4 regions of the Pseudomonas sp. ZL2 genome follow, and region 1 is predicted to be linked to each of the others. Evidence: riboswitches for the same ligand, from Rfam matches in the RefSeq annotation. Region 1 holds a riboswitch; each other region holds the start of a gene.
What was found. A riboswitch is a leader RNA that binds a small molecule or an ion and turns the genes downstream of it on or off. The one in region 1 is predicted to bind cobalamin.

Region 2: it holds a riboswitch for cobalamin, as region 1 does, so the genes downstream of both, ABM562_RS14255 ((2Fe-2S) ferredoxin domain-containing protein) here and ABM562_RS17880 (TonB-dependent receptor) in region 1, are expected to answer to the same signal.
Region 3: it holds a riboswitch for cobalamin, as region 1 does, so the genes downstream of both, ABM562_RS10875 (CbtB domain-containing protein) here and ABM562_RS17880 (TonB-dependent receptor) in region 1, are expected to answer to the same signal.
Region 4: it holds a riboswitch for cobalamin, as region 1 does, so the genes downstream of both, cobO (cob(I)yrinic acid a,c-diamide adenosyltransferase) here and ABM562_RS17880 (TonB-dependent receptor) in region 1, are expected to answer to the same signal.

Annotation. Positions count from the first base shown of each region.
Region 1 covers NZ_JBGOGX010000027.1:19,167-26,367, forward strand. The annotation lists gene ABM562_RS17875 (LysR substrate-binding domain-containing protein) at 1-355, shown strand, start outside; gene ABM562_RS17880 (TonB-dependent receptor) at 467-2,608, opposite strand; cobalamin riboswitch at 2,718-2,923, opposite strand; gene ABM562_RS17885 (GNAT family N-acetyltransferase) at 3,096-3,653, opposite strand; gene ABM562_RS17890 (carboxymuconolactone decarboxylase family protein) at 3,749-4,093, opposite strand; gene lpxO (lipid A hydroxylase LpxO) at 4,287-5,186, opposite strand; gene ribD (bifunctional diaminohydroxyphosphoribosylaminopyrimidine deaminase/5-amino-6-(5-phosphoribosylamino)uracil reductase RibD) at 5,344-5,808, opposite strand; gene ABM562_RS17905 (MurR/RpiR family transcriptional regulator) at 5,885-6,790, opposite strand; gene ABM562_RS17910 (ABC transporter ATP-binding protein) at 6,873-7,201, opposite strand, start outside.
Region 2 covers NZ_JBGOGX010000017.1:44,000-51,200, forward strand. The annotation lists gene ABM562_RS14230 (ABC transporter permease) at 1-158, opposite strand, end outside; gene ABM562_RS14235 (ABC transporter substrate-binding protein) at 234-1,013, opposite strand; gene ABM562_RS14240 (ornithine cyclodeaminase) at 1,262-2,308, opposite strand; gene ctlX (citrulline utilization hydrolase CtlX) at 2,329-3,246, opposite strand; gene ABM562_RS14250 (ABC transporter substrate-binding protein) at 3,380-4,312, opposite strand; gene ABM562_RS14255 ((2Fe-2S) ferredoxin domain-containing protein) at 4,309-4,695, opposite strand; cobalamin riboswitch at 4,802-5,005, opposite strand; gene ABM562_RS14260 (sigma-54-dependent Fis family transcriptional regulator) at 5,011-6,822, opposite strand; gene ABM562_RS14265 (ABC transporter ATP-binding protein) at 7,067-7,201, shown strand, end outside.
Region 3 covers NZ_JBGOGX010000010.1:89,648-96,848, forward strand. The annotation lists gene cobN (cobaltochelatase subunit CobN) at 1-3,749, opposite strand, end outside; gene cobW (cobalamin biosynthesis protein CobW) at 3,753-4,820, opposite strand; cobalamin riboswitch at 4,917-5,115, opposite strand; cobalamin riboswitch at 5,175-5,402, shown strand; gene ABM562_RS10875 (CbtB domain-containing protein) at 5,501-5,686, shown strand; gene ABM562_RS10880 (CbtA family protein) at 5,698-6,390, shown strand; gene ABM562_RS10885 (cobalamin biosynthesis protein) at 6,395-6,793, shown strand; gene cobM (precorrin-4 C(11)-methyltransferase) at 6,824-7,201, shown strand, end outside.
Region 4 covers NZ_JBGOGX010000028.1:43,328-50,528, reverse strand. The annotation lists gene ABM562_RS18285 (cobyrinate a,c-diamide synthase) at 1-1,205, opposite strand, end outside; gene cobO (cob(I)yrinic acid a,c-diamide adenosyltransferase) at 1,202-1,813, opposite strand; cobalamin riboswitch at 1,979-2,201, opposite strand; gene ABM562_RS18275 (hypothetical protein) at 2,349-2,927, shown strand; gene ABM562_RS18270 (PQQ-dependent sugar dehydrogenase) at 2,996-4,312, shown strand; gene ABM562_RS18265 (O-methyltransferase) at 4,391-5,038, opposite strand; gene ABM562_RS18260 (C40 family peptidase) at 5,056-5,589, opposite strand; gene ABM562_RS18255 (C40 family peptidase) at 5,724-6,359, opposite strand; gene hda (DnaA regulatory inactivator Hda) at 6,475-7,179, opposite strand.

The DNA of each region.
Region 1 (7,201 bases):
CAGCCATGATTGCCTGGTGATCAAGGAGCGTGACCACCCGTTTGGCGTGTGGCAGCTGGAAGGGCCGGGGGGCGAGGAGAGCGTGCGGGTGACCGGCAGCCTGTCGAGCAACCATGGTGAAGTGGCGCACCAGTGGTGCCTGGATGGGCGAGGAATTTTGCTGCGCTCGTGGTGGGATGTGCACGACAGCCTGGCCGATGGGCGCCTGGTGCAGGTGCTGGCGGAGTATCACCAGCCGGCGGACATCTGGGCGGTGTATACCTCGCCGCTGGCCAGTTCGGCCAAGGTGCGGGTGGCGGTGGAGTTTTTTCGCCAGTATTTTGCCGAGCGCTATAGCTTGCCTGAGCTAGGTTGACAGGGCCGGCCTCATCGCTGGCAAGGCCAGCTCCCACAGGCCCGGTGTACACAGGCCCATTGTGGGAGCCGGCGTTGCCGGCGATGGGCTGCAACGCAGCCCCGGTTCACCTCAGAACGTGTAATCCACCGTCGCAAAATACGACCGCGGCTCACCCATCAGCCACTGCTCGCCACTGTGCGCAGTGGCCGCATAACGCCGGTCGAGCAGGTTGTTCAGCTGCAGGCCCAGACGCACATCCGGCAGCACCTGCCAGCCCAGGTTGGCATCGACCACGGTAAAGCCCGGCACGCTCTGGGAGTTGGCGGTGTTGGCATAGCGCTCATCGACATAACGCAGGCCCATGCCGGCGTCTACGTTGTGGCTGAAGCCTTTGCTGACCCACAGGTTGGCGGTCCGCCGCGGTACGTTGCTTGGGCGATTGCCAGCACGGGAAACGGTTTGCCCGCCCACCGTCTGGTCGAAATCGTCGTACTTGGCGCGCACCACCGAGGCGTTGGCCGAGACATGCCACTGGTTGGCCAGGGCCAGCTCCAGGGTCGCTTCCAGGCCATCGGAGGTCTGCTGCCCGGCCTGTTCCTTCTGGTGGGTGTCGGGGTTGTCGACCAACAGCTTCTTCTTGACGATGTGATAGGCCGCCAGGGTCCACTCGCCACGGCCATCCCAGAACAGCTGCTTGAGGCCGAACTCGGTCTGCTTGGCTTCGGTCAGGTCGAACTTCTGTTGGCTCGGGCTCAAGGTCACCAGGTCGCTGACGCCATCTTCACTGGTGGAGTACTGGCCGTACAGACTCAGCTCGTCGTTGACTGCGAACACCAGCCCGGCGCGCCAGTTGCCGCCGTTGAGGCTGCGGTCAGTGCGGGTGTCGTTGACCAGGTTGTTGCGGTCGATGTGGTTCTGGTCGCGACGAATGCCGGTGACCAGCGACCAGCGCTCCGACAGCTGGGTGCGGTTCTCGGCGAACAGGGCGAAGGTGCGGGTGGTGCTGTCGGTTTGCGGGCGGGTCGGGCTGGCGCTGTGGAAGTAGCCCGGCGCCGGCTGCCACGGGTCGATGAAATCGCCGCCGATGTCGTTGTACGGCGAGTTGCTGTCGATGCCGAAACGGATGCGGTTGTACTCGGCGCCGACCACGGTTTTGCTGGCCAGGCCAAACAGCGAATGGTCGAAGGTGAAGCTCTGGCGGTCGCCGACCTGTTCCTGGTCGTGCTTGATCTCCAGGTAGCTGCCGCGCTCAAGCTGGCCGACGCCGCTGTTCCAGGTGTAGTCCTCGGCGTTGCGCCAGTGCCGGCGGCTCTTGATGTAGTACAGCTGGTTGCTGGCGCTGATCGAATCGCTGATGGCCCAGTCGGTGTTAAAGCGGGTCCACTCGTCGTGGTAGTGCTGGGCCGAATCCTTGAGGTTGTAGTTTTTCTTGCGCAGGCTGTCGCGATAATGGCCGTCGATCAGCGGCGTGCCGAAGTAGTTCATCGGGTCGGCATCGCCGCGCTCGTGGGCGAGGGTGAAGCTCAGGTCGTCGCTGGCATCGAAGCGCAGGGCGGCGCTCATGGCCAGGTTCTTCGAGTCGCCGCGGTCGACCCAACCGTTGCTTTCCTGGCGGTTGAGGGTCACCCGGTAGCTCAGCCGCTCGCTCAGCGAGCCGCCGCTGTCCAGGCCCAGTTGCTGGCGGTCGTAGGAACCATAGCCCAGGCGCAGGTGGTTACGGATCTCGCCGGTAAAAGGTTTTTTCGGAATCACGTTGATCACCGCACCCGTGGCGCCTTCGCCGTACAGCACCGAGGCCGGGCCACGGATCACGTCGATGCGCTCGACCATCCACGGGTCGACCGGGAAGCTCTGGGTACCGGCGCCGGTGTACATGCGCGAGCCGTCGAACAGGGTCATCACCGAGCCGTGGCCGCTGAAGCCGCGGGCCGACAGCGCCGTATTGCCGTTGCCCGGGGTGGCGACCGAGGTGATGCCCGGCGAGCGGGTCACGGCGTCCTGCACGGTGAGGTTGTTGCGCCCGTCGATGACCTCGCTGGCGAGGCTGCTGGTGCTGGCCGGGGTGTCCATGGCACTGAGGTCCAGGCGCGAGCCGGTCGGCAGCGGGGTGGCCAGGCTGATGGTTTGGTTGTCGCTGCTGCTGGTGATGGCCGTCGAGGGCAGGGCCAGGGCAGAGGGGCTGGTGTCTTCGGCGAAAGCCGGCACGGAGAATGCCAGGCAGGGGGCCAGGGCATTGGCCGCCAGGGTATGAAGCTTGGAATTTCGGGACATGTCGTTCCACAGTCAACAGGAAGAATGAATCCCGGAGGGAACAACGCATGGAGGCATGGCGCACGCGCAGGCGGACGCCAACCGGCCTGCGCCCGCCCACCGCGGGGTTGCCAAACAGAAGCTTCAGGCCGGTCTCCGGGCTTGCGAGGGTCGTGAAGGCCTTCACCTTCCCATGCCGAGGCACAGTGGTGTTTCGAAGGCTTCGCTCGCTTACCGTTGCGGGGGCAGCGCCGGACTGGTCATTTGCATGACGCACCGGCTTCCCGTTTCACCCTGCGCACGGCGGCGCAGGACACCTGAAACTGGCGCGCATCTGAACACCGAAAACCTTTGCAGTCAACGGCTTGCGTATCTGAGCAGATCAGTTTTTGGGTGGCGCTTCTAGGTCAACAGCATCGCCGGCAAGCCGGCTCCCACAGGGTTCGGTGTGCACCGTAGCTGTGGGAGCTGGCTTGCCAGCGATGAGTCCAGCTCAGACAGCGACGTCTCAACGCCCGCGCTTGCGCGACACCACCGCCTCGATATTCTTGCGCCCGATCAGCATTGGCTGCTTCGGCTCTTCCAGCCACTTGTACATCACCAGGCTGTCCACCAGCCCCAGGCGCGCATGCCGGTAGGCATTGGGCAAACGCCCGACGATGGCAAAGCCAAGCTTCTGCCACAAGGCCACCGCGACCTCGTTGCTCGACACCACCGAGTTGAACTGCATGGCCAGAAAACCCAGCTCCCGGGCCAGCTGCTGCGAGTGCTCGCACATCAACCTGGCGACACCGCGCCCACGGGCGGCGTCGCAGACCATGTAGCCGCAATTGCTGACATGGTTGCCGGGGCCGGCGGCATTGGCCTTGAGGAAGTAGGAGCCGAGCAGCACGCCATCCTCTTCGGCCACCAGGGTTCGCAGCGGCGCTTCCAGCCACAGCTGGCGGGCTTGCTCCTGGCTCATGGCCGGGTCGAAGGCATAGGTTTCGCGGGCGCTGACAATGCCCTGGAAGGTCGGCCAGAAAAGCTCGAAGTCGGCGGCGGTCATGGGGCGGATGTGGATCATGGCGGTTCCTGAAAACGGTTCGCCCGCTAGCTTATGCGAAAACGCCAGGAAGTGGGTGAGGCGCGGCGCGACCGCGCGCTCACGTGAGGGAGAGGTTACAGCCCAGCCTTGCCCACGGCATCCAGTGCCCGCGCCGAATACACCAGCGCCGCCCCGGCGTTCATGGCCACGGCCACGCCCAGGGCTTCGGCGATTTCTTCGCGGGTCGCGCCTTGCTTGACCGCCTGGGCCGAGTGCACGGCGATGCAGCCGTCACAGCGGGTGCTGACTGCCACGGCCAGGGAAATCAGCTCACGGGTCTTGGCGTCCAGGTGGTTGGTCCTGGCTCCGGCGCCACTGGCGGTCATGTAACCGTTAACCGTGTCGGGAGAGAGTTGCTTGAGATCGCCGATGCCGCCCATCAACTGATTACGGTAGGCATCCCAGTCCATCATGCTCATTGTCTTCACCTTGGTGTGGTTGGCAACTAGAACAGTGACGTTAGTTTTTTTTGCGGCAGGGCGCCGTTGGTCGATGGTCGGGGAAAGGCAAGACTTTGGGAGGGAGAGGGTCTCATCGCTGGCAAGCCAGCTCCCACAGAGAAAGCATGCACTGAACCTGTGGGAGCTGGCTTGCCAGCGATAGCGGTCTGAGTCAGATATAGATGAACACCAGCACCAGCGCCGCCACCACCGCCCATTTCTCCAGGTAGTAACGGGTGCGGTTGCGCTTCTTCAGCGCCTTGCCGCGCTCGCGGATCTTGTAGATGCGGGTGAACAGGCGGTTGATGCCGCCGGTCTTGTCACCGGCATCGTTGGGCGCGGCGGCCGCGGCCATCACGCTGCGGCTGAACCAGCGGTTGAACGCCGTGGCCCAGCGGTACTTGAGCGGACGCTCGACGTCGCAGAACAGAATGATGCGGTTGTGCTCGGTCTGGTTCGAGGCGTAGTGGATGTAGGTTTCATCGAACACCACCGCCTCGCCGTCGCGCCAGGCGTAGTTCTCGCCGTCGACGCAGATGTAGCAAGCGTCATCGTTTGGCGTGTCCAGGCCCAGGTGGTAGCGGTACGAGCCTGCGTAAGGGTCGCGGTGGCGCACCAGCTTGGAGCCCGGCGGCAGGGTGGCGAACATCGCCGCCTTGACCGTGCCGATGCCCTGCAGCAGCTCGGTGGTGCGTGGGCACAGCTTCATTGCCGAAGGGTGGCTCTCGCCGTACCACTTCAGGTAGAAGCGCTTCCAGCCGCTCTTGAAGAACGAGTTGAAGCCGACGTCGTCGTAGTTCTGCGAGCTCTTGATCTCGCCGACGTGCAGCAGTTGCTGGGCCTCGGCGCGGATTTCCTGCCAGTTGTCCTGCAACGGCTTGAGCTCGGGGAAGGACTCGACTGGCAGGTACGGCTTGGCCGGCAGCTTGGAGAACAGGTACAGGAACACGTTGACCGGGGCCAGGAAGCTCGAGTGATCACCCAGCTGACGGGTGACCTTGTGCCGTACCCGGCCGCGGAAATGGACGTAGGCAATCGAGAAAACAAACAGTAGAACTAAGAAAATTTTCATGGGCGAATACTTGTCGATGTGGCGATGCGCCATGGCATAAGCCCGCCAGCATAAACAATCATGTCCACGGTTTGAACTAAATGTTACCGGTTATGTGCCCGACCATAGTGCTAGGCGCAACCGTTTGCCTTAACGATTCAGCCCGCGCGGTTGTCCCTCAGCAAACGTCGAGCGCTGCCCCGGCCCTGTTCAGGTAGGGCGTCAGGTCACCCGCCGCCTGTGCCTGGAGCAAGCCGATGATCACCTCTATGCCGGCCTGTTCGAGCAACGCGATACCCGCCCCGGCATTGCGCGGGTCGGGGTCGAGCATGGCAACGAACACGCGCTTGATGCCGCGCTTGATCAAGGCTGTGGCACAGGACGGCGTGCGGCCATGGAAGGAGCAGGGCTCGAGGGTCACGTAGGCCGTCACCCCGTCGGCATCGCCGTCGAACTGCGCCATGGCCATGGCTTCAGCGTGGTGTTGCCCTGGTGCTTGGGTAAAGCCGCGGGCAATGATCCGGCCGTCGCGCACCAGCACGCAGCCCACCGGGGGATTGGGCAGGCAGGTGGGCAAGGCGCGGCGGCCTTCGCTCAGGGCCTGGTGCATGAACAGCTTATCGCTGGGTGAAAAACAATCCATTGTCGTTCAGCTCCTGGGGTAGTGATGGCGCGAGTGCGCGTACACAGCGTAATCCAGCTTGCGCGCTTTTGCCGCCTCACTTGCGGGTGATTTTGCCGCCAGGGACATGCAGGTACGACATCACGCTTTCGGTCAGCTCGGTGGCCAGCTTCACCGCTTCCTTGTTGCGCGCCATGACCCCGGCCACCAGGCCTTCGATCAGCGCCAGCACGGCAATGCTGGAACTGGTCAACACCGGGTGATCGGCAGCGGCGAACAGCACGTGACGGGCAATCGGCGTCAGCGGCGAGGCTGGCGAATCGGTAATGGCCAGCACCGTGGCGCCACGCTCATGGGCAAAGCGCGAGAGTTGCAGGGTGTCCTGGGAGTAGCGCGGCAGCGAAATAGCCAGCAGCACGTCCTGGTCAGTGATCGCTGCCAGGCGGTAGGCGGCGTTTTCGTTGCCGCCTTCCATGCTGATGGCGCAGGCATCGGCGCAGAACGGCACCAGGGTCGAGGCCGCCAGGCCCGCGAGGTAGACGCTGTTGCCAAAGCCCAGCACGTACACCTTGCGCGCCTGGGTCAGGCTGGCGATGAAGGCCTCGAAGGTCTCCGCCTGGTTGATGTCGCGGGTGGTCGCCAGGTTGCTGCTGGCGCTATGGATCTGCTCGTGCAGGCCGAACTCGCCTCCGGGGCGCTGGGCCAGTTCATTACGCAGCTTGTCCACGGGCGAGACCATCTGTTGCAGGGTGCTCACCAGCTCGGCCTTCATGCCGCTGTAGCCGCCCAGGTCCAGGGCCTTGGCCAGGCGGTTGACCGCAGCGGGCGAGGTGGCGGTGGCCTGGGCCATCTCTTCGATGGTCAGGGTCGCCGCCTTGAGCGGGTGACGCAGGATGTAATCGGCCACCTTGCGCAACGAGGGTTGCAGTTCGGCGAGGCTTTCCGACAGCTTGCGCATGACCGGTGAGGCGTAGACGGTGGTGTTCTTCGAAGTGCTCGACATCCGGCGCAAGGCTCCCTGAAAGATGGGTCGCAGTGTATCCCAAGCCACTCCCCGGCGTGCAGCCGGGGCGTGGCCTGGAGGCTTACTTGAGGCTGCCGGCAAGAAACTGGCGCAGACGTTCGGACTGCGGCCTGGCCAGCACTTCACGGGGGTGGCCGCGTTCTTCGGCAATGCCCTGGTGCAGGAACAGCAACTGGTTGGACACCTCGCGGGCAAAACCCATTTCATGGGTGACCACCACCATGGTCCGGCCTTCGCTGGCCAGGTCCTGCATGACCCTGAGCACTTCGCCGACCAGTTCCGGGTCAAGCGCCGAAGTCGGTTCGTCGAACAGCATCACTTCCGGCTCCATGGCCAGGGCGCGGGCGATCGCCACGCGTTGCTGTTCGCCGCCGGACATGTGCGCAGGGT
Region 2 (7,201 bases), on a different contig from region 1:
GAGAGCTTGGCGCTGGCGCCGAACAGGCCCAGGGCCAGGCTCAGGCCAAGCGACAGCAGCGCCAGTTTCAGGGTCATCCAGGTCCCTTGCAGCAACAGCGGGCCGAAGCCCTGCAAGCTCAGGGCCTGCCAGCCATGGGAGTGAAGGAAGTCGTTCACGGGAAAAATCTCGGTAGGACGCAGGGCAAATGCGGCCGTGATCAGCTCAGGGCGAACCGATCACGACGACACGGCTTACTCGTTGTAGATATCCAGGTCGCCGACGTACTTCTTCTGGATGGCGGCGAAGGTGCCATCGGCATGCACCGCAGCAATGCCTTTGTCGAGCAGGGCCTTGAGCTCGCTGTCGTTCTTGCGCAGGCCCATGGCGATGTCCAGGGGCAGGGTGGGGTCCTTGATCGCCGGGCCGCTCTTGAAGTCGGCGCCTTCGGGCTTGGTGAGGAAGTTCAGCTGGGCTTCGAGCTTGTCGGTCAGGGTGGCGTCGAGGCGGCCGTTGATCAGGTCGGCGTAGTTCTGGTCCTGGGCCTGGTAGGCCTTGACCTGGGCCCCCAGCGGCGCCAGCTTGGCACGGGCATACGCTTCCTGCAGCGAGCCCTGCAATACGCCGACCTGCTTGCCCTTGAGCGATTCGGGGGTGTCGCCGAAGTCGGCGTTCTTGCGCACGATCACCGAAGTCGGGCTGAGGAACAGCCGGGCGCTGAAGTCGATCTGTTTCTGCCGCGCCGGGGTCACCGCCATCGACGACATGATTGCGTCGAACTTGCGTGCCCGCAGGGCCGGGATCATGCCGTCGAATTCGTTGTGCACCCAGGTGCATTTGACTTGCAGCTTGGCGCAGATGGCGTTGCCCAGTTCGATGTCGAAGCCTTGCAGGCTGCCATCGGCGGCAACGGATTCAAAAGGGGGGTATTCGGGGTAGACGCCGAAACGGATCTCGGTCCATTCCTTGGCCTGCACCGCACTTGCGCACAGTGGCAGGAGCAGCACGCTGAGGAGCTTTCGCAGCGAAGTCATATGAGTATCCCTGAGTTTTATAGTTGATGTAGGGCAGTGGTGCGCTTCTGGTCTTTTAGTGACTCTCTGGTCGGGCTCAGAATGCGCGATGACGACGTTTTTTTTGTGTCGTTTGCGCCGGCGTCGGCTGCCGGATTTTGCTGTTAACGCGTGTATGGCAGCCGAATCGGCTGAGACACCTCCTGTTTAAGCTTCCCTTGCAGCAGTTTCCGATCTGCCGCGCGCTGGCACGGCAGAATCGGTCGGGTTCAGGCGCGTTTTTTCTGCAGGTTTTCAACCGGTGCACGCAGCAGCGCGAACAGGTCTTTCGGGTCCTTGAGTTCCGGCACCAGGGCGATCTCGCTGCCGATGTCCAGGGCCTTGGCCACGTCCAGCACATAACGCAGCGCCGAGTAATCTTCGAGGGCGAAGCCGACCGAGTCGAACAGCGTCACTTGCGCGGCGTTTTCGCGACCGGCCACCTGGCCGTTGATCACTTGCCAGAATTCGGTGGTCGGCGAGTCGGCGGGCATTTGCTGGATTTCGCCTTCGATGCGGCTTTGCGGTTCGTACTCGACGATCACCCGCGCGCGCTCGACGATCTCGCGGTGCAGTTCGGTCTTGCCCGGGCAGTCACCGCCGACGGCATTGAGGTGCATGCCCGGCTCGATCATCTCCGGCGTGAGGATGGTGGCGTAGGCCTTGTCGGCGGTCACCGTGGTGACGATGTCGGCGCCGCGCACCGCTTCGGCGACGGAACCGGCGACGGTTACCTTGATTGCAGGGAAGGCGCTGAGGTTGGCGACCAGTTTGGCGCTGGCGGCCGGGTCCAGGTCATACAGGCGAATGTCTTCGATGCCCAGCAGGGCGTGGAAGGCCAGGGCCTGGAACTCGCTTTGCGAGCCGTTGCCGATCAGCGCCATGCTGCGGCTGTCCTTGCGCGCCAGGTAGCGGGCGGCCAGGGCCGAGGTCGCGGCGGTACGGATAGCGGTGGTCAGGGTCATTTCGCTGAGCAGCACCGGCGCGCCGGTATCGACGTCGCCCAGGGCGCCGAAGGCCATTACCGTGAGCATGCCGCGATGGGTATTTTTCGGGTGGCCGTTGACGTACTTGAAGGCGTACAGGTTGGCGTCGGACACCGGCATCAGCTCGATCACGCCATCGGGCGAGTGGTTGGCCAGGCGTGCGCATTTTTCGAAGTCCTGCCAGCGCAGGTAGTCCTCACGGATGTACTCGGCCATTTCGCTGATGCAGGTGCTCAGGCCTTTGCGTACCACCAGGCGGCTGAGGTCGGTAACGTCGATATAGCGGGTCATGATGAACTCCTTTGTTGTAATCAGTGACGGACGGGCAGGTGCACTTCGGCGAGCATGCAGCGCGCGCTGCCGCCGCCAATGCGCTCGATATGGTCGATGTTCACCACCACCGGGTGGCTGTGCTGTTCGACCTGCCGGCGCTGTTCGGGGCTGAGCGAGCGCCAGGCGCTGCGCGACATCACCAGCAGCGGCTGGCCTTGCTTGTCGTGGACTTCAAGCATGTTGCCGGCGAAGCCTTCGAGCTGGTCGAAATCCAGGGCCAGGATGTCCTTGCCGGTGTCGCGCAGCGAGTGCTCCAGGGCGCGGCGCTCGGCGGCCTCGGGCAGGGCCTGCAGGCAGACCACCGAGAGCCCGCGGCCAACGCTCATCATCACGTTGCAGTGATAGATCGGCGCCTGGTGGCGGTCGACGGCGTGGAACAGGCACAGGCGATAGTCGAGCTGTTCGGCGAACAGGCGCAGGGCCTGGGTGTGGGTGCGCCCGGAATGGCAGGCATAGCTGATCCGGTGCTCGCGATCCAGGACCATGCTGCCGGTCCCTTCCAGATACATACTCTGCTGTTCCAGGGGGCTCAGATCGATGGTCTGACGGACGGCAAAACGCTCTTCGAGCACCTTGAGCACGCCCTTGCTGCGCTCCAGGCGGCGGTTCTGGCCTTCCATCGGATAGAGCACCAGGCTGCCGTCGGCGTGGCTGCTCCACCAGTTGTTGGGGAAAATCGAGTCAGGGGTGTGCGGCGCCGGGGTGTCCTGCACCACCAGCACTTCGACGCCGTGCTGGCGCAGGGTGTCGACGTAACCATCGAACTCTTCCAGCGCTTTCTGCTGTGCCTGCTCCGGCTCGAGCAGGGCTTGCTGGAAACGGTTGTTGAGGGCGGTATCCGGGTTGAAGGCGAACCGCGCCGGGCGGATCATCAAGACTGTATTTGTTGTTTGCATCGAGGCACGCATCCGGGGTTGGCTGTGTGCTTATTGTCGACGTGATCAATGATAAATCCCGGCTGAAGCGCGTTGGGCGCTCAGCCGGTAAAGCTGAAATAGTGGGTTTGACAGCGGAATCTGCTGTGATGACTCAAGGTGGGTCTTGCTTGAAGGCGCGCAGCTGCCGCGCCAGGCTCAGCGCGGTGCTGGCGCTGTGTTCGCCGGCAAGGATGTGGGTGAAGGGCAGGTCGATCAGGCGATTGTTGCGCACGGCTTGCAAGTGCGAGAGCGCCGGGTGCTTGCGCAGGTAAGCGCGCTTGCCGGCGGCGGGCGACCACACTGCATCGGCAAGGATGATTACGTCGGGGTCGGCGCGCAGCAGGCTTTCGGCATCGACCGTGACCCGGTTCAGCTCGACCTCGGCGTAAAGGTTGCGGCCGCCCGCCGCGTCGATCAGTTGGGTGATGAAGCCGCGCTTGCCTTCGCTGTGCAGGCCGTTGACCTCGCTGTCGAGGTAGAACACCGACAGCGGCTGCCCGTGCCCGGCGATGGCTTTAGCAGCGGCCAGATCCTGGCGCTGGCGGGCGATCAGGTGGCTGGCCTGGGCGTCGCGCTGCAACAGGCGGCCGAGGACACGCAGGTCTTGTTCAACGGCGGCAAAGCCGTTTTCGGTCGCTGGCGCGCAGGCGTTCTCCAGCAGGTAAGTGCCGATGCCGTTGGCTTTCAAGGTCGTGCGCAGGGCTACGCCGTCGCTGTCGCGAAAGGCACTGGCAAAACCGCCGACCAGCAGGTCGTAACCCTGGGCATAGACGACCTCGGTTGCCGGGTAGCGGCGTGACAGCAGGGGGACGCCGCGATAGCGTCCGCTGGCCAGGGCTTGCGGGTCGTCATCGATATAGCTGACCGCGGCCAGGGTTGGGCCGGCTTCAAGGGCCAGCAGCAGGTCGGCGGCGTGCTGGTTGAGGGCCAGGATGCGTTGTGGACGGTCATGTGGCAGTTGCCAGGTCTGCCCGCAGTTTTGATAGTCCAGGGCCAGGGCGCTGCTGCTCAACACGGCCAGCAAGCTGGCGCCGAACCACCTCATGACACCTGGCCATTGAGCAGCAGATCGGGCACCGGCTGGCCCTCGATCAGGTGTTCGCGCACCAGCCGTTGCGCGTCTTCGGCGTTGGCTACCCGGTACCAGCAACGGTCCGGATACACCGTCAGCACTGGGCCGAGGTTGCAGGGGAACTGGCAATGGCTGCGGGTCAGCAGCACGCCGTCAGTGGTTTCGATACGGTTGGCCACCAGCAGCTCGCGGCGCAGGACTTTCCACAGCGGCAGGGCACCGCGTTGCACGCAGCGAGGGCCGGTGCAGAGCATCACGTGGCGGGTATGCTCGGGGATCTGCGACCACTCGGGCTTGCTCTGGATTTCATCTTCGGCGACGCGGCCGCGGCGACGCTTGGGGGTTGTTGCTGTCATGGACTTCTCGAAAAACATTCGCGAAGCGCACAGGAGGGCCCCAGCCAACACGCGCCAGGCAGCCGGCTCGTGCCCGCCCTCCGCAGGTTTGCCTAAATGACTGCGTGCAGTCGTGGGGCTTCAGGCCGGTCTCCGGGCTTGCGAGGCTTGAAGCCATTCGCCTTCCCATGCCTGTGGGCACAGTGGCGGGTTGAATGCTTCACTCGCTTACCGTTGCGGGGGCAGCGCCGGACTGGTCGATAACGACGCACCGGCTTCCCGTTTCACCTGACGCACGGCGGCGGCAGGCACCTGAAACTGGCAGGCATCTGACCATCAGCCCAGGCGTTCGTCAACTGTACCGGCCTGGCCCTGGGCGTGCAGGCGCTTGTACAGGGTGGTGCGGCTGATGCCCAGGGCCCGGGCCAGGGCCGAGATATTGCCGTTGAGGCCTTGCAGGCGCTGGCCGAGGTCGTCGGCGCTAGCTGGTGGCGGCAACACGGGGGGCTGCGGCCTGGAGGCGGGCAGATCGGCAAAGAAACTGTCCGGCAGGTGCTCCACAGCAATCGGCCGCCCGCCCGCCAGCGCCAGTGCGACCTGGAGCACGCTGGCCAGCTGGCGCAGGTTGCCCGGCCAGGGGTGCTGGAGCAGCAGTTCCAGCACCTTGCCGGGCAGTTGCGTCGGCGCCCCGGGCTCGCGGTGCTGCTGGTGGAGCTGTTCGATCAGGGCCAGGCGGTCGCTGCGTTCGCGCAAGGGCGGCAGCATCAGGCTGAGACCGGCGATGCGGTAGTACAGGTCCTGGCGAAAGTGGCCCAGTCGTACTTGGTCGGCGAGGTTCTGGTTGGTCGCCGAGACCACGCGGATATCCACCGGGATCGGTTCACCACTGCCCAATGGCTGGATGTTGCGGGTCTGCAGAAAACGCAGCAGGCGTGCCTGGGTCGGCAGCGGCATGTCACCGATTTCATCGAGAAACAGGATGCCCCGGTCGGCCTTGCGGATCAGGCCGATGTTGCCCTTGTGATGGGCGCCGGTGAATGCGCCTTTCTCGTAGCCGAACAGCTCCGACTCGACCAGCTCGGCCGGAATCGCTGCGCAGTTCACCGCAATCAACGGCTGGCCGGCGCGGCTGCTGGCGCGGTGCAGGGCATTGACGAAGACTTCCTTGCCAGCTCCGGTTTCGCCCTCGATCAATAGCGGAATGTCCTTTTCCAGCAACAACCCGGCCTGGTGCAGGGCCTTGTCGATACGCGGGTCGCAGGTGGTTTGCGCATGGCTGACCGGTGTGGCCCGCGGGGCTTGGGTGGGGGCATGCAACAGGCAATGAAAACGGTTGCGCCCGGTCACCTGCACGGCGAACGGTTGCTCTGCGCTGTGGCCGAGCAGTTGCACCAGGGGCGTCCTGAACAACTGCTCCAGGTTCAGTTGCAACGGATTCTGGCCGAGCAAACTGTCGGCCCGGCGATTGGCCGCCAGCACCCGGCCCTGGTCATCGAACACCAGCAGCCCGGCCCATTGGCTGTCGAGGTTGTTGGCGCCGGTATTGAAGCTCAGTTGCCGGTAATCCCCGGCAAAGCGCGCCAGGATCAGGCGGTTCTCCAGGCTCTGGCTCATCATCCGCACCAGGCCCTGGGTTTGCGCCGTCGGCAGGTAGCTGTCGCTGGACACATCGAGTACGCCGATCAACTGGCGCTCGGCGTCGAACAAGGGGGCGGCGGCGCTGGCCATGAAGCGGTTGAGCTTGAGGAAGTGCTCATCCTGGCTGACATGCACCGCCTCGCCGGTAGCCAGGGCGGTGCCGATGGCATTGGTGCCCACCCCTTGTTCCCGCCAGCAGGCGCCGGCGACAAAGCCGTGGCGCTGGCGCGGGTCGATAAAGCGGCGGGTGCCCCAGGCATCGAGCAACTGGCCCTGATGGTCGCTGAGCATGATCAGGTAACTGGAGTTGCCGAGCAGGTGCGCGTATTGCGGCAGCACCTCGTCGCGGGTGGTGCCCAGCAGTGAATGCTCGCGTTCGAGCAGTTCGCTGACCTGGGCGGCGGATGCTTCGCCGAACTGCGGTTGTGACTGGTGATCCAGGCCGTAGGCGCGGCAGCGCTGCCAGGAGGCCTGGATCAGTTGCGCATGGGCGCTGGTGGATGCGGCCATGGGCCCGTCCTCTGCCGGCGGCAGTGTTGTTGTTTTTGTCTGATCCAGTGTTGTTCAGTCCTGTTCATTGTCAATGCCGCGGCTGTTCAACTGTGCAGCGAAGGCTGTTCATTTCTGTTCAGGTGTGAACCCCGGCCATTGGTAAATTCGTTGAAATGCTTTTGCCGGCAAAGGCTTGGCAACTGCTGGCACGAATCTGGCTCTGCCTTGTGCGCCTGCTCGATAACAACAAGAAGGCCGCGCCATGTCGCTCACGCTCGAACATGTCAGCCGTACCGTGGATAACCAGGTGTGCATCGACGATGCCTGCCTGAGCTTCGAGCCCGGCTCGTTCAATGTGCTGCTCGGCCGCACCCTGGCCGGCAAGACCAGCCTCATG
Region 3 (7,201 bases), on a different contig from region 1:
TCTTCGCCGTCCAGCAGCTGTTCTTCCAGGGCTTCGCGGTACTCGCCGGGCTCCTGCCAGAGCCCGCGTTGCTGGGCTTCGAGCAGGCGCTCGGTGATGTCGCGCAGCGCCTCGGGGTTGTGCTGGCGGATAAAGTCGCGGGTCGGGCCATCGAGCACATAGGCGTCGGCCAGCGACTGGTAATGGTGGTCGTCGATCAGCTGCGTGGTGGCATCGAACGCGAACAGATTGTCGACGGTGGCAGCCAGCTCGAAGGCACCTTTGTAGCCGTGGCGCTTGACCCCGTCGATCCACTTGGGGTTCAGCGCCCGGGCACGGATCACCCGGTTCAGCTCTTCTTTCAGCGTGCGGATGCGCGGCCGATCCGGCTGGCTATGATCGCCGTGGTAGCTGGCGACGCTGCTGCCGCCCAGGCTTTCCACGGCGGCAAGCATGCCGCCCTGGAACTGGTAGTAGTCATTGGAATCGAGCAGATCGTGCTCGTGGTTGTCCTGGTTCTGCACCACCGCCTGCACCTGGCTCAGGCGCCGGGCAAAGTGGGCGCGCGCCGGCGTGCCGTCATCGGCAGCGCCGTAGGCATAGCCACCGTGGTTCAGGTAAACCTCGGCCAGGTCCTGGCGGTCATTCCACAGGCGCCCGTCGATGGCATTCTGCACGCCCGCGCCATAGGCGCCCGGCTTGGCCCCGAACACCCGCCAGCCGGCCTGACGGCCCGCCTGTTCGGCATCCACACCCTGGGCCAGCAATTCAGTACGTTCGCTACGGACCTTGGCCGCCAGGGGGTTGAGGTCATCCGGTTCATCCAGTGCCGCCACCGCTTGCACAGCAGCGTCGAACAGCTTGATCAGGTTGCCGAAGGCATCGCGGAAGAACCCCGAGACGCGCAAGGTGACGTCCACCCGCGGCCGGTCGAGCAGGCTCAAGGGCAGGATTTCGAAATCGTCGACCCGCTGGCTGCCGCTGGCCCACACCGGTCGCACACCGAGCAAGGCCATGGCCTGGGCGATATCGTCACCACCGGTGCGCATGGTCGCCGTACCCCACACCGACAGGCCCAGTTGGCGCAGGTGATCGCCATGGTCCTGCAGATGACGCTCGAGGATCAGGTTGGCCGAGGCAAAGCCGATGCGCCAGGCGGTGGTGGTCGGCAGGTTGCGCACATCGACGGTATAGAAGTTGCGCCCGGTCGGCAGCACGTCCAGGCGTCCGCGGCTTGGCGCGCCACTCGGGCCAGCGGGCACGAAACGGCCGTCGAGGGCAGCGAGCAGGCCGTGCATTTCTGCCGGGCCGCAGCCGTCCAGTCGCGGTGCGACCTGCTGCTCCAGCGCCTCGAGAATGGCCTGCACTTGCGCCCATTCCGGGCCGCCGGCAAGCTGCACGGTGCCGTCGAGCGTCTGCTCGATCAACTGGCTGGCATACAGCTCCAGGCGCTCGCGGGTATCGCCCGCCGTGCGCCATGCCTCGTCCAATGTAGCCAGCAGTGAAGGCCTCGGGCCCTGCCAGGGTTGGCCAAGGTCGCAATCGAGCGGATCGAAGCCCAGGTTCAGCGCCCTGGCCAGGGCCCGCAACAAACTGCCGTTGGCCCCGCGCCCATCACCGCGCTCCACCCGCAACAGGGCCAGCAAGGTATCGGTGCGCAAACGCCCGGCAGGCGACTCGCCGAACACATGCAGGCCATCGCGGATCTGCGACTCCTTGAGGTCGCACAGGTAGGTGTCCAGGCGCGGCAGCCACACCGCGGCATCGTCCAGCGCACCTTCGATCTGCAGCTCGCGGTCGATATGGTTGTCGCGCACCAGCGCCAGGATGTCGCGCTGCAGCTCGCGGGCCCGGCGCGGGTCGAGCAACTGCGCCTCGTAGTACTCGTCGGCCAGCAGTTCCAGGTGACGCAAGGGCCCATAGGTTTCGGCGCGGGTCAGCGGCGGCATCAGGTGGTCGATGATCACCGCCTGGGTGCGCCGCTTGGCCTGGGCGCCCTCACCCGGGTCGTTGACGATAAACGGGTAGATGTTCGGCAGCGGGCCGAGCAAGGCGTCCGGCCAGCAGCTGTCGGACAAGCCAACGCCCTTGCCCGGCAGCCATTCCAGGTTGCCGTGCTTGCCGACATGGATCAGCGCATCGGCGGCAAAGCCGTGACGCAGCCAGAAGTAGAACGCCAGGTAAGCGTGCGGCGGCACCAGGTCGGGGTCATGGTAGACCGCGCTCTGGTCCAGTTGGTAACCACGGGCCGGCTGGATGCCGACGAAGGTCAGGCCGTAGCGCAGGCCGGCGATCATCATCCGCCCGCTGCGGAACATCGGGTCCTGGCTCGGCTCGCCCCAGCGTTCGCGCACGGCTATCTGGTTGGCCTCGGGCAAGGCGGCAAACGCCGCCAGGTAATCGTCCAGGGCCATGCTCTGCATGCACGGACGCAGGTCGAGGCTGTCCAGGTCATTGCTGACGCCACCGAGCAAGGCCTGGATCAGCGCCGTACCGCTGGCGGGCAAGGGGGCCAGGGGATAGCCCTGCGCCTGCAAGGCGCGCAGGATATTCAGCGCCGCGGCCGGGGTGTCGAGCCCCACGCCATTGCCGATGCGGCCATCGCGGGTCGGGTAGTTGGCCAGGATCAGCGCCACACGCTTCTGTGCGTTGGGTAGCTGCGCCAGGTCACACCAGCGCCGCGCCAGCTCGGCGACAAAGTCCATGCGCTCGGGCTGGGCGCGGTAGCAGACCACGTCGGACTGGCTGCGCTCGCTGCGCCAGGCCAGGTCCTTGAAGCTGATCGGCCGGGTGATGATGCGCCCGTCCAGCTCCGGCAAGGCGATGTGCATGGCCAGGTCGCGGGCACCCAGGCCCTGCTCGCTGGCCTGCCAGGCCGGCTCGTTGTCCTGGGCGCAGATCGCCTGCAACACCGGGATATCGCGGCGAAACGGCCGCAGGTGCGGCTGCTCGGGGCTCGACTGGGCAAAGCCTGTGGTGTTGATGATCAGTGCAGCGTCGACCTGGTCCAGCCAGTCCTCGACCTGCTGCAGGCAACCGGCCTCCTTGAGGCTGGCCACGGCAATCGGCAAGGGGTTGAGCCCGGCCAGCTGCAAACGCTCGCAGAATGTATCGATGAAGGCGGTGTTGGCCGCCTGCAGGTGCGAGCGATAGAACAGGATCGGCACCACCGGCTGCTCGACCTGCCACTCGCCGAACCAGTCCTCCAGCGCCGCAGCCGCCTTGCGCGGGTGATACACCGCAGTACGCGGCAGTTGTTGCGGCTCGCTCCAGGAGTAGGCGCAATTCAAGTGCTGGCTGGCGAGGCAGTTGAACAGGTTCAGGGCATTGGCCTTGCCGCCCTGGCGCAGAAAGTGCCAGAGCCGTTCGGCCTGCTCGGCCGGCACCGTGCTGAGGCTGGTCAGCTCCGGGTCCGGACGGTCGTCGCCCGGCACCAGGATCAGTTGTACACCACGGGCGGCCAGCTCCAGCAGCTGTTCCACACCATAGCGCCAGTAGCCGACGCCACCGTGCAGCGACACCAGGATGACCTTGGCATGGCGCAGCACCTGGTCGACATACAGGTCGACCGAGGCGTGATTCTGTACCTGCATCGGGTTGGCCAGACGCAGGCTGGGGAAATCCTCGGGCAACTGCTGGGCGGTTTCGGCCAGCAGCGCCAGGTGCGAGTCACCGCTGCAGAGGATTACCAGCTCGGCCGGGGTCTGGCCGAGGTCGGCAATGCTGTCGTCCGGTACAAAACCACCGGGCTGGGTCCGCAGCAGGTGCATCGGTCAAGCGCCCAGGGCGGCGCGCAGGCTCGCTTCCAGTTGTGCCGCATCCAGTTCCTGGCCAATCAGCACCAGGCGCGTGGTGCGCGGCTCTTCGCTGCGCCAGGCGCGGTCGAAGTGCTTGTCGAAACGGGTGCCCACGCCTTGGATCAGCAGGCGCATCGGCTTGCCCGGGATAGCGGCAAAGCCCTTGACCCGCAGGATGCCGTGCTGCACGACCAACTGGGTCAGGGCATCGAGCAGCAGGCTTTCGTCGGCTTGCGGCAGCTCGATGGAGATCGAGTCGAAGGCGTCGTGATCATGGTCGTCGTGATCGTCACCGTCGTGGTGCGAATCGTGGTGGGTGCGGCGGCCATCGATATGCGCCTCGGATTCGGCGCCCAGGCCCAGCAGCACGTCCAGCGGCAGACGGCCGCTGCTGGCTTCGATCACCTTCACCGCCGGTGGCAGCTCTTCTACGACTTCGGCCCGCACCTTGGCCAGGTCGTCGGCAGCGATCAGGTCGGCCTTGTTCAGGACCACCAGGTCGGCGCTGGCCAACTGGTCGGCGAACAGCTCGTGCAGCGGCGATTCGTGGTCCAGGTTGGGGTCGAGCTTGCGTTGGGCATCGACCTGGTCCGGGTAGGCGGCAAAGGTGCCGGCGGCGACGGCCGGGCTGTCGACCACGGTGATCACCGCATCGACCGTGCAGGCGTTACGAATCTCTGGCCACTGGAAGGCTTGCACCAGGGGCTTGGGCAGGGCCAGGCCGCTGGTTTCGATGAGGATATGGTCGAGGTCGCCGCGACGGGCCACCAATTCGCGCATCACCGGGAAGAACTCTTCCTGCACGGTGCAGCACAGGCAGCCGTTGGCCAGCTCATAGACGCGGCCGTTGGCCTCTTCTTCGCTGCAACCGATGCTGCACTGCTTGAGGATTTCGCCGTCGATGCCCAGCTCGCCAAACTCGTTGACGATCACCGCGATGCGCCGCCCCTGGGCGTTGTCGAGCATATGCCGCAGCAACGTGGTCTTGCCCGAGCCGAGGAAGCCGGTAACGATGGTGACGGGGAGTTTGGCCAGTGTTTTCATGTCGATGCCCTTGGCAGGATGGCGGGCATGCGGGACGAGCGCCAAAGGTGTCACGCACCTGGCCTGTTCGCCACCGGATCACCCCGCCCGGTTGAATGTCGGAAACTGTCCGAGGCAGGTCTCCTGGCTTGCATTGCACCGGCGCCAGGGCCAGTCGAACGACGCCTTCCCGCACGCGGTGCAGTGGCTGTGTCGAACGCTTCAATGCTTACAGTTGCGGGGGCAGCCGCGGCTTCAACCGCGTTCCCGTCTTAGCTTCGGCCAGCGCCGAAGAACCTCGAAGCGGCTAGGCTACGCAGTGCCCGGTGAGCGGTCAACTGCTGTCACGATTGACGCCTGCCCGCGCCCGTGATTTGCTAACGCCATTCGTTTGGGTGCCCCTTGAGGGTGAAACTGGGAAACCGGTGCGTCATACACTTCTTTATTTGGTGTACGACAAGTCCGGTGCTGCCCCCGCAACGGTAAGTGAGAAAAGCGTCAGAACCACTGTGCCCGCTGCCTGGCATGGGAAGGTGACGCCTGTGGTGTGGCCAGCTGCCAACCCTCACCAGCCCGGAGACCGGCCCGACGCTTGACCGAACAAACCCGCGGTGGGCGGGCGCTGTTACACCCCCTGGGCGATCCTCGTGCAGGGGTTGGCTGCGCTTGCCTGTTGCCGACAACACCAAGAGGAAAGCGCCATGCGTACCAGTACCGCCAGTAATGAAGCCGTTACCCCTTCAAGCCTCAGCCAGCGCCTGCTGGTTGCTGTCGGCGCCTCGCTGCTGGGCCTGTGCCTGGTCTACTTCGCCGGTTTCTCGCACATCGAAGCGGTGCATAACGCCGCCCACGATACCCGCCACAGCGCCGCCTTCCCTTGCCACTGAGTGCTGCCCCGATGATCAAGCGTATCGCCAGTACTGCAGGCTTTACCGGCCTGCTGGCCGCCCTGCTGCTGACCCTGCTGCAAAGCTTCTGGGTCGCGCCGCTGATTCTCCAGGCGGAAACCTATGAAAGCGCCGCGCCTGCGGTCGAGGCGCCCCATGAACATGCGGCCGGTACCGCCGAGCATCATCACGACAGCGAAGCCTGGTCGCCGGAAGACGGCTGGCAGCGGGTGCTGTCGACCACCGGCGGCAACCTGGTGGTGGCGGTCGGTTTCGCCCTGATCCTCGCCGCGCTCTACACCCTGCGCGCACCGAAGACCGTGATCAGCGGCGCGCTCTGGGGCCTGGGCGGCTTTGCCGTGTTCTGCCTGGCGCCGACCCTGGGCCTGCCCCCGGAGCTGCCGGGTACTGCTGCCGCCGACCTGGCCCAGCGCCAAGCCTGGTGGGTCGGCACGGCTGCCGCCACCGCCGTCGGTCTGGCCTTGATCGTGTTCGCCCACAACTGGCTGCTGAAGATAGTCGGTGCAGTGTTGCTGGTGGTGCCTCACGTGATTGGCGCGCCGCAGCCTGAAGTCCACCAGATGCTCGCCCCAGAAGCCCTGGAAGCCGAGTTCAAGGTCGCTTCGCTGCTGACCAACGCCGCGTTCTGGCTGGCCCTGGGCCTGATCAGTGCCTGGCTGTATCGCCGTTCGAGCCAGGCCTGAACGGATGCAGCTGTACCTCGGCCTGGGTTGCCGTCGCGGCTGCCCGGCCGACGCCCTGAGCGACCTGCTCACGCGTACCCTGCTCGCCCATGACCTGCCGCCCGGCGCGGTCATGGGCCTAGCCAGCATCGACCTCAAGCACGACGAACCCGGCCTGCATGAACTGGCCCGGTGCCTGGGCGTGCCGCTGCTGTTCTTCAGTGCGGCGCAACTGGCTGTTTTCGAACAACGCCTGAGCCATCGTTCTGCGGTGGCTTACCGGCACAGTGGCTGTTATGGCGTGGCCGAGAGCGCCGCCCTGGCCCTGGCCGAGCAGCTTGGCAGCCCGGCCCGCCTACTGGTACCCCGCACCCTGCAGGCCGACGCCAGCCTGGCATTGGCCTGCACCAGCGGTTTTCGCTGATAATCTGCACTTTCCCCGCAAGGACTCCCCATGACCGTCTATTTCATCGGCGCCGGCCCCGGCGATCCGGAGCTGATCACCGTCAAGGGCCAGCGCCTGATCCAGCGCTGCCCGGTGATCATCTACGCCGGCTCCCTGGTCCCGGCCGCAGTGCTGGAAGGTCACCGCGCCGAGACCCTGATCAACAGCGCCGAACTGCACCTGGCGCAGATCATCGAGGCGATCAAGCGCGCCCATGATCAGGGCCATGATGTGGCCCGGGTGCACAGCGGCGACCCCAGCCTGTATGGCGCCATCGGCGAGCAGATCCGCTACCTGCGCGAGCTGGGCATTCCCTACGAGATCGTCCCCGGCGTCACCGCCGTTGCAGCCAGCGCCGCCCTGCTCGGCTGCGAGCTGACCTTGCCG
Region 4 (7,201 bases), on a different contig from region 1:
GCTTCGGCACCACGGCCACCGTTGGGGCTCTGGCCACGGGCAATCGGCTCAAGCCCGGTGCTGGTCAGCGAGTGATGGTAGGTGTGCCCGCGCAAGGTACCTTCGGGCAATTCCACCGCCTGCAAGGCCAGGGCGGCCAGGCGCTTCTGCATCACCGCCTCACCAGCCAGCAACCCGAGCAATTCGGCGCGCTCACCAGCGACATCGGTCAGGGCATCGAGCAGATAGAGCATGCCGCCACATTCGGCGAGCAACGGCTTGCCGGCGTGATGATGGGCGCGAATGGCTGCGAGCATCGGCGAGTTGGCCGCCAGGGCCTGGTGATGCAGCTCCGGGTAACCACCGGGCAGGTACAGGCTGTCGGCCTGCGGCAAACTCACGTCATGCAGCGGCGAGAAGAACGCCAGCTCCGCGCCCATGGCCCGCAGCAGGTCGAGGTTGGCGCCATAGGTGAAGGCAAAGGCTTCGTCGCGGGCGACCGCGATGCGCACACCTTGCAGCAAGGGCTCGCTCACAAGCTCGGTCGGCGCGGCGAAACTCACCGCCGGCGGCAAAGCCGCATCGCAACTGGCGCCCAGGGCGGCTGCAGCTGCATCCAGGCGTGCTTCGAGGTCGTTCAGTTCACTGGCCTGGACCAGGCCCAGGTGGCGGCTCGGCAGTTCGATGCCGGTTTCTCGCGACAGCCCGCCGTACCAGCGCAGCCCTTCGGTCAGGCTGCCTTCGAGCAATTGAGCGTGGCGCAGGGTACCGACGCGGTTGGCCAGCACCCCGGCAAACGGCAGGTCCGGCTGATAGCGCGCCAGGCCCAGGGCCAGGGCACCGAAGGTCTGGGCCATGGCCGTGCCATCGATCACCGCCAGCACCGGCACACCAAAATGACGAGCGAGGTCGGCGCTCGATGGCGTGCCATCGAACAGCCCCATGACCCCTTCGATCAGGATCAGGTCGGCCTCAGCCGCCGCTTCCCATAACAGACGGCGGCTTTCCTGCTCGCCGACCATCCACAGGTCGAGCTGATACACCGGCGCACCGCTGGCGCGCTCGAGAATCATCGGGTCGAGAAAGTCCGGGCCACACTTGAATACGCGGACCTTGCGCCCCTGGTTGCGATGCAGGCGCGCCAGAGCGGCGGTCACCGTGGTCTTGCCCTGGCCGGAAGCCGGTGCGGCGATCAATACCGCCGGGCAATGGCGCGCATCCCTCATAGCTCGACGCCCTTCTGGGCGCGGATACCGGCCTGGAAGGCGTGCTTGATCATGCCCATTTCGGTGACGGTGTCGGCCAGTTCGATCATTTCATCCTTGGCCGCACGACCGGTGACGATCACGTGCTGCATCGGCGGGCGCGCCTGCAAGTCGCTGAGGACCTGGTCCAGATCGAGGTAACCGTGCTTGAGGGCGATGTTCAGCTCATCGAGCACCACGAAGGCGATCGACGGGTCCTGAAGCATCTGCCGCGACACTGCCCAGGCGGCTTCGGCAGCAGCGATATCGCGCTGGCGGTCCTGGGTTTCCCAGGTAAAGCCCTCGCCCATCACGTGGTAGCGCACCTGTTCCGGGAAGCGTCGGAAGAACAGCTCTTCGCCGGTGCTGTTGCGGCCCTTGATGAACTGCACCACGCCGCACTGCATGCCATGGCCCATGGCCCGGGCGAGCATGCCGAAGGCCGAACTGCTCTTGCCCTTGCCATTGCCGGTGAGCACCAGCAGCAAGCCGCATTCGTTAGGCGAATTGGCGATGCGCTCGTCGATGACGGCCTTCTTGCGCTGCATACGCGCCAGGTGGCGTTCGTCGCGCTCGGTGGATTCAGTCATGAGGTTCTCCGCAAACCACTGTCGGCCGACCCGCAACGAGCGTAGCAGTCTATGGCTGCTCAGGGTTCGCGGCGAGGAACGGCGTGACAAATGAATGGATATGGCAGACGGAAAACGCGCAGGGCTACGGCACAGGCCGGAGGAACCGCGCATCACCCTCCGTGATGCCGTTGGCTGTAACAGGCCGGTCTCCGGGCTTGTGAGCGGGGCCATGAACACCCGGGACCGTGCGCCTTCCCGGGTCGAACACCCAGTGGCCCTGCGCGGCCTTGACTCACCTACCGTTGCGGGGGCAGCGCCGGATTCGCGCGCCTTGCGCGCCCACCGGCTTCCCTGTTTCACCCTGCCAGGCCATCGCCTGCAGAGCACCTGAAACAAGTCGCGAAGGTTAGAGGGTTGCACCCGGAGCGTCAATGAAAGGCGCTGAACTGGCCTGGATCAATGGCGCCTTTGACATCTTGTGCAACACTGACTTCAGTGATATCAAATAGCCATACCTCGGCTGTACTCGATCACAACTATAAGGGAGAGCAGCATGCAAGGCCTGATCATCAACAATGCGCGCCTGGAATTCCTGCGCCCCGCCCTGGAGCGCTGGGTCGATTGCATCGACCGCTTCAACCACACCCTCGGTGATGGCGATGCGCCCTACTGGCACGGTGCCCAAGCCAACCTCGGCCTGCTTTCGGCCGCCGCCTGGCAAGCCGAGCTGGTGACCCTGCAGCAGCATCAGAGCAAGAAGCAGCGCGATGACGGTGATCGTGAAGGTCGCTGCGACCTGTACATCGCCAACCGCGAAGAAGCCGCCTACCTGCAAGCCAGCCAGCGCTGGCCGAAAATTGCCAGGCTGGACCTGAACAATGCCCTGGCCGAAACCGTGTATGCCGCACGCCAGGTTGCCGCGCCCAGCCAGCTCAAGGTCGCCGCGCTGTTCGCCAGCCCCTGGAAAGCCGGCCAGCACGCCAGCCCCGAAGAACTACAGGACCTGGTCGACGACCTGCAAAAGCACAACGCCTGCGCCATTGCCTGGTACTTCCCCTACGCCTACCGCAAGCTGCACAACGAAGCCGGCCAGTACCACCCCGGGGTGGCGTTGCTGCTCAAGCAGGCCTGAACCAGGGAACCTCCCGCGCCTGATCCGCCTCTACTGGCAATAGCGGCCATCATCGCGAGGGAAACGACATGGGCATCAGCCGGATTGCACTGCTGCTGGCAGTGACTGCGGGATTAAGCGGGTGCGGCGAGAACGCGCGCCTGGAGGTCAGCGACGGGGTCGGCCCGTCGCCGCAATTGCCCGAACCCAACAAGACCCTGATTCCCACCGTCAACATCGCCCCGGCCATCGGCTGGCCCCGGGGTATGACGCCCAAGGCCGCGCCCGGCACTCAGGTGGCGGCCTTTGCCGAAGGCCTGGACCACCCGCGCTGGCTCTACGCCCTGCCCAATGGCGATATCCTGGTGGCCGAAACCAATGCCCCGCCCAAGCCCGATGACGGCAAGGGCATTCGCGGCTGGGTGATGGGCAAGGTCATGGACCGCGCCGGCGCCGGCGTCCCCAGCGCCAACCGCATCAGCCTGCTGCGCGACAGCGACCATGACGGCGTCGCGGAAACCCGCACGACCTTTATCGAAAACCTCAATTCTCCGTTTGGCATGGCCCTGGTTGGCAACGACTTCTACGTCGCCGACACCGATCGCCTGCTGCGCTTTCATTACGAATCCGGCGCCACCTCGATCAAGGGCCCGGGTACGCCGGTGGCTGATTTGCCGGGCGGCACACTGAACCATCACTGGACCAAGAACGTGATCGCCAGCCGTGACGGCAAGAAGCTCTACGTCACTGTCGGCTCCAACAGCAATGTCGGCGAGAACGGCATGGACCAGGAAAAAGGCCGTGCGGCGATCTGGGAAATCGACCCGGCCAGCGGCCAGCAGCGCATATTCGCCTCCGGCCTGCGCAACCCCAACGGCCTGGCCTGGGAACCCCATACCGGCCAGCTGTGGACCGCCGTCAACGAGCGCGACGAGATCGGCAGCGACCTGGTGCCCGACTACATTACCTCGGTCAAGGATGGCGGCTTCTACGGCTGGCCCTACAGCTACTACGGCCAGCACGTCGATCAGCGGGTCAACCCTTCTGATCCGAACCTGGTAGCCAGCGCCATTGCGCCGGACTATGCAGTGGGGCCGCACACGGCGTCGCTGGGCCTGACCTTTGCCGAGCAGGGCCTGCTACCGGCGCCTTTCGAGCAAGGCGCATTCATCGGCCAGCATGGCTCATGGAACCGCAAGCCGCACAGCGGCTACAAAGTGATCTTTGTGCCGTTCAGCACCGCAGGCAAACCTGCAGGCAAGCCAATTGACCTGCTGACCGGGTTCCTCAATGACGAGGGCAAGGCCATGGGCCGCCCGGTCGGGGTGATCAACGACCGGCGCGGAGGGTTGCTGGTGGCTGATGATGTGGGCAACAAGATCTGGCGGGTGAGCAAGGCCAAGTGACCTGGGGGCCGCTATGCGGCCCATCGCCGGCAAGGCCGGCTCCCACACAGATCACATGCACCAATACCCTGCGCCCTCTCAGCGCTTGCGGCACAGGGTCAAGCCATCGCCAATCGGCAGCATCGACAGGTCCACCCGCGGGTCATCCTTGAGTGTGAGGTTCAATGCCTGGATCGCCCGGGTGTCTTCGCTGTCCGGCGTTCCCTGCAGCACCCGCCCGCTCCACAAGGTGTTGTCGAACAGCACCAGCCCGCCAACCCGCAGCAAGCGCAGGGCCTGTTCCAGGTAGTGTGGATAGTTGGCCTTGTCGGCATCGATGAAGATCAGGTCGTAGCGCTCTGACGGCAGCGTCGCCAGGGTCTGCAGGGCGGGCGCCAGGCGTAGTTCAATGCGCTCGGCGACCCCGGCCTCCTGCCAGTAGCGCCAGGCCACGGCGTTGTAGCTGCCTTCAAGATCACAACAGAGCAACTGCCCGTGTTCCATGGCCTGGGCCATGCATAAGGCGCTGTAGCCGGTGAAGGTACCCACTTCAATCACCCGCTGCGCGCCGATCAGGCGTACCAGCAGTGCCAGCAGTTGCCCCTGCTCCGGTGCTACCTGCCAGCGCGCTTCGGGCATGGCCTGGGTTTCGGCACGCAAACGGGCAAGCAACGGCGTTTCGCGCAGCGACACGCTTTGCAGGTAGTGGTAGAGGGGGTCGTCGAGGTAGAGCGTCTGCGCGGTCATCATCTACCTCGCGAAGGTCAGGGGTTACGCGCCAGATGCGCTGGCTGCAGCACGCGCTTGGCATTCAGGTAGGTTTTTTGCCAGTAGCTGTTGGACAGGTAGTCCAGGCGCACCGTTCCGCCGGTGGCCGGGGCATGGACGAAGCGCCCCTCGCCGACATAGATGCCGGCATGGCTAACCTGCGAACCGCCATTGGTGGCAAAGAACACCAGGTCGCCGGACTGCAGGTCGGTGCGCTCGATGCTCGGCGCTCGGATGCCGATCATTTCCCGGGTCGAACGCGGCAGCGAAATACCGGCGGCATCGCGATAGACATAGCCAATCAGGCCGCTGCAATCGAAACCCGAATCCGGGGTGTTGCCGCCCCAGCGGTACGGCGTGCCAACCAGGCCCAGGGCGCGGAACAGCACGTCTTCGGCAACCGGGGAGAAATAGACTTGCGGGGCCATGACGGCAGGCTCGACCACTTTACGCGGGGCCGGGGCATGACTTGAGCATGCACCGAGCAGTGCTGCGAGGGAAAGTACAGCGAAGCGCGCCATCATCGCCATGGTCAGAACATCCTGTCTGAAGCCGCTTCGGCCAAGAGCCGAAAAGAGTTGAGAATTTAGATTAGACGCTTTCTGTAAACACGCACGGCGACGAGCTTTTCAGCTACGTCGCCGTGGTCAAACCTGTCGAAGGATCAGTTGCGCGAGAGGGTGGTCGCGGCCGGAGCCATGGCCAGTGCACGCTTGGCTTCGATGAAGGTCTTGCTCCAGTAGCGATCACCGAGCTTGTCGATGCGCACACCACCGCTGCGGCGGCTGCTGGAGTGGATGAACTGGTCGTCACCGAGGTAGATCCCGGCGTGACTGACGCGGCCGCGGCCATTGGTGCTGAAGAACAGCAGGTCGCCTGGCTTGAGGTTGTTACGGGCAACCAGCGGGGCCTTGACGTTGATCATTTCGCGGGTGGAGCGCGGCAGGTTGAGGCCAGCTTCTTCGCGGAACAGGTAGCCGATGAAGCCGCTGCAATCAAAGCCGGTGTTCTCGGAGGTACCGCCGAAACGGTAGCGGGTACCGATCAGCGACATGCCGCGCTCGAGAATGTTGTCGGCCAGGGCGGGCAGTTGGTAAGGCTTGCTGCTGGCGAAATCTTGCAGCTCTGCTTCGGTGTTCAGCTCTTCCTCGAACGTCGCCTGGACGGAGGACTTGGTCAAAACCTGAGCGGTAACCGGTTGCTGCTGAACCTGCTGCTGGGATACGGGACCGGTGGTCGCGCAACCAAAAAGCAGGGTCACGAGTGCGAGGGGCACGAGGGGTGCGAAGCGATTTAGCATGGGCACGACCGTGTCTGGGATTTAAAGAAGCCGAGACTATGCCTTCTATCGCATCGATTTGCAAATTCAATCGAAAAAAATGTGACTTTTATGTGCCGAGGCTCTAGCCCCTGCCTTACCAGCCCAAAGTTTCTTTCAAAAACGGGATGGTGAGTTTGCGCTGAGCCTGCAAAGAGGCCTGATCGAGGCGCTCGAGCAGGTCGAACAAAGCACTCATGCTGCGGGTACCACGCGTGAGGATGAAGTGCCCGACCTCATCGGTCAGGTGCAAACCACGGCGCGAAGCGCGCAGTTGCAGGGCGCGCAGCTTGTCTTCGTCCGACAGCGCACGCATCTGGAAGATCAGCGCCAGGGTCAGGCGCGACTTGAGGTCGGCGAGCTTGATCGGCAGTTCCCGGGGCGAGCTGGAGGCGGCGAGCAACAGGCGCCGGCCACTGTCGCGCAGGCGGTTGAAGAGGTGGAACATGGCCTCCTCCCACTCCGGCTTGCCGGCAATTACATGCAGGTCATCGAGGCACACCAGTTCGTACTGTTCGAGGTTGTCGAGCAGTTCGACGCCGCGGTCGAGCAATTGTGCCAGGGGCAGGTACACCGCCGGCTCACCCAGTTGCTCAAAGCGCAGGCAGGCGGCCTGCAGCAGGTGGGTACGGCCCACGCCTTGCTTGCCCCACAGGTAGATCAGGCTTTCGGTCCAGCCGGCGTCGGCTTCGCAGAGTCGCTCGACGTAGCCCAAAGCGGCGGCGTTGGCACCCGGATAGTAGTTGATGAAGGTGGCGTCATCACGCAGACGCACACCCAGGGGCAACTGGATCGGTTTCATGCTGGCTGGGCAGTTCCGGGGA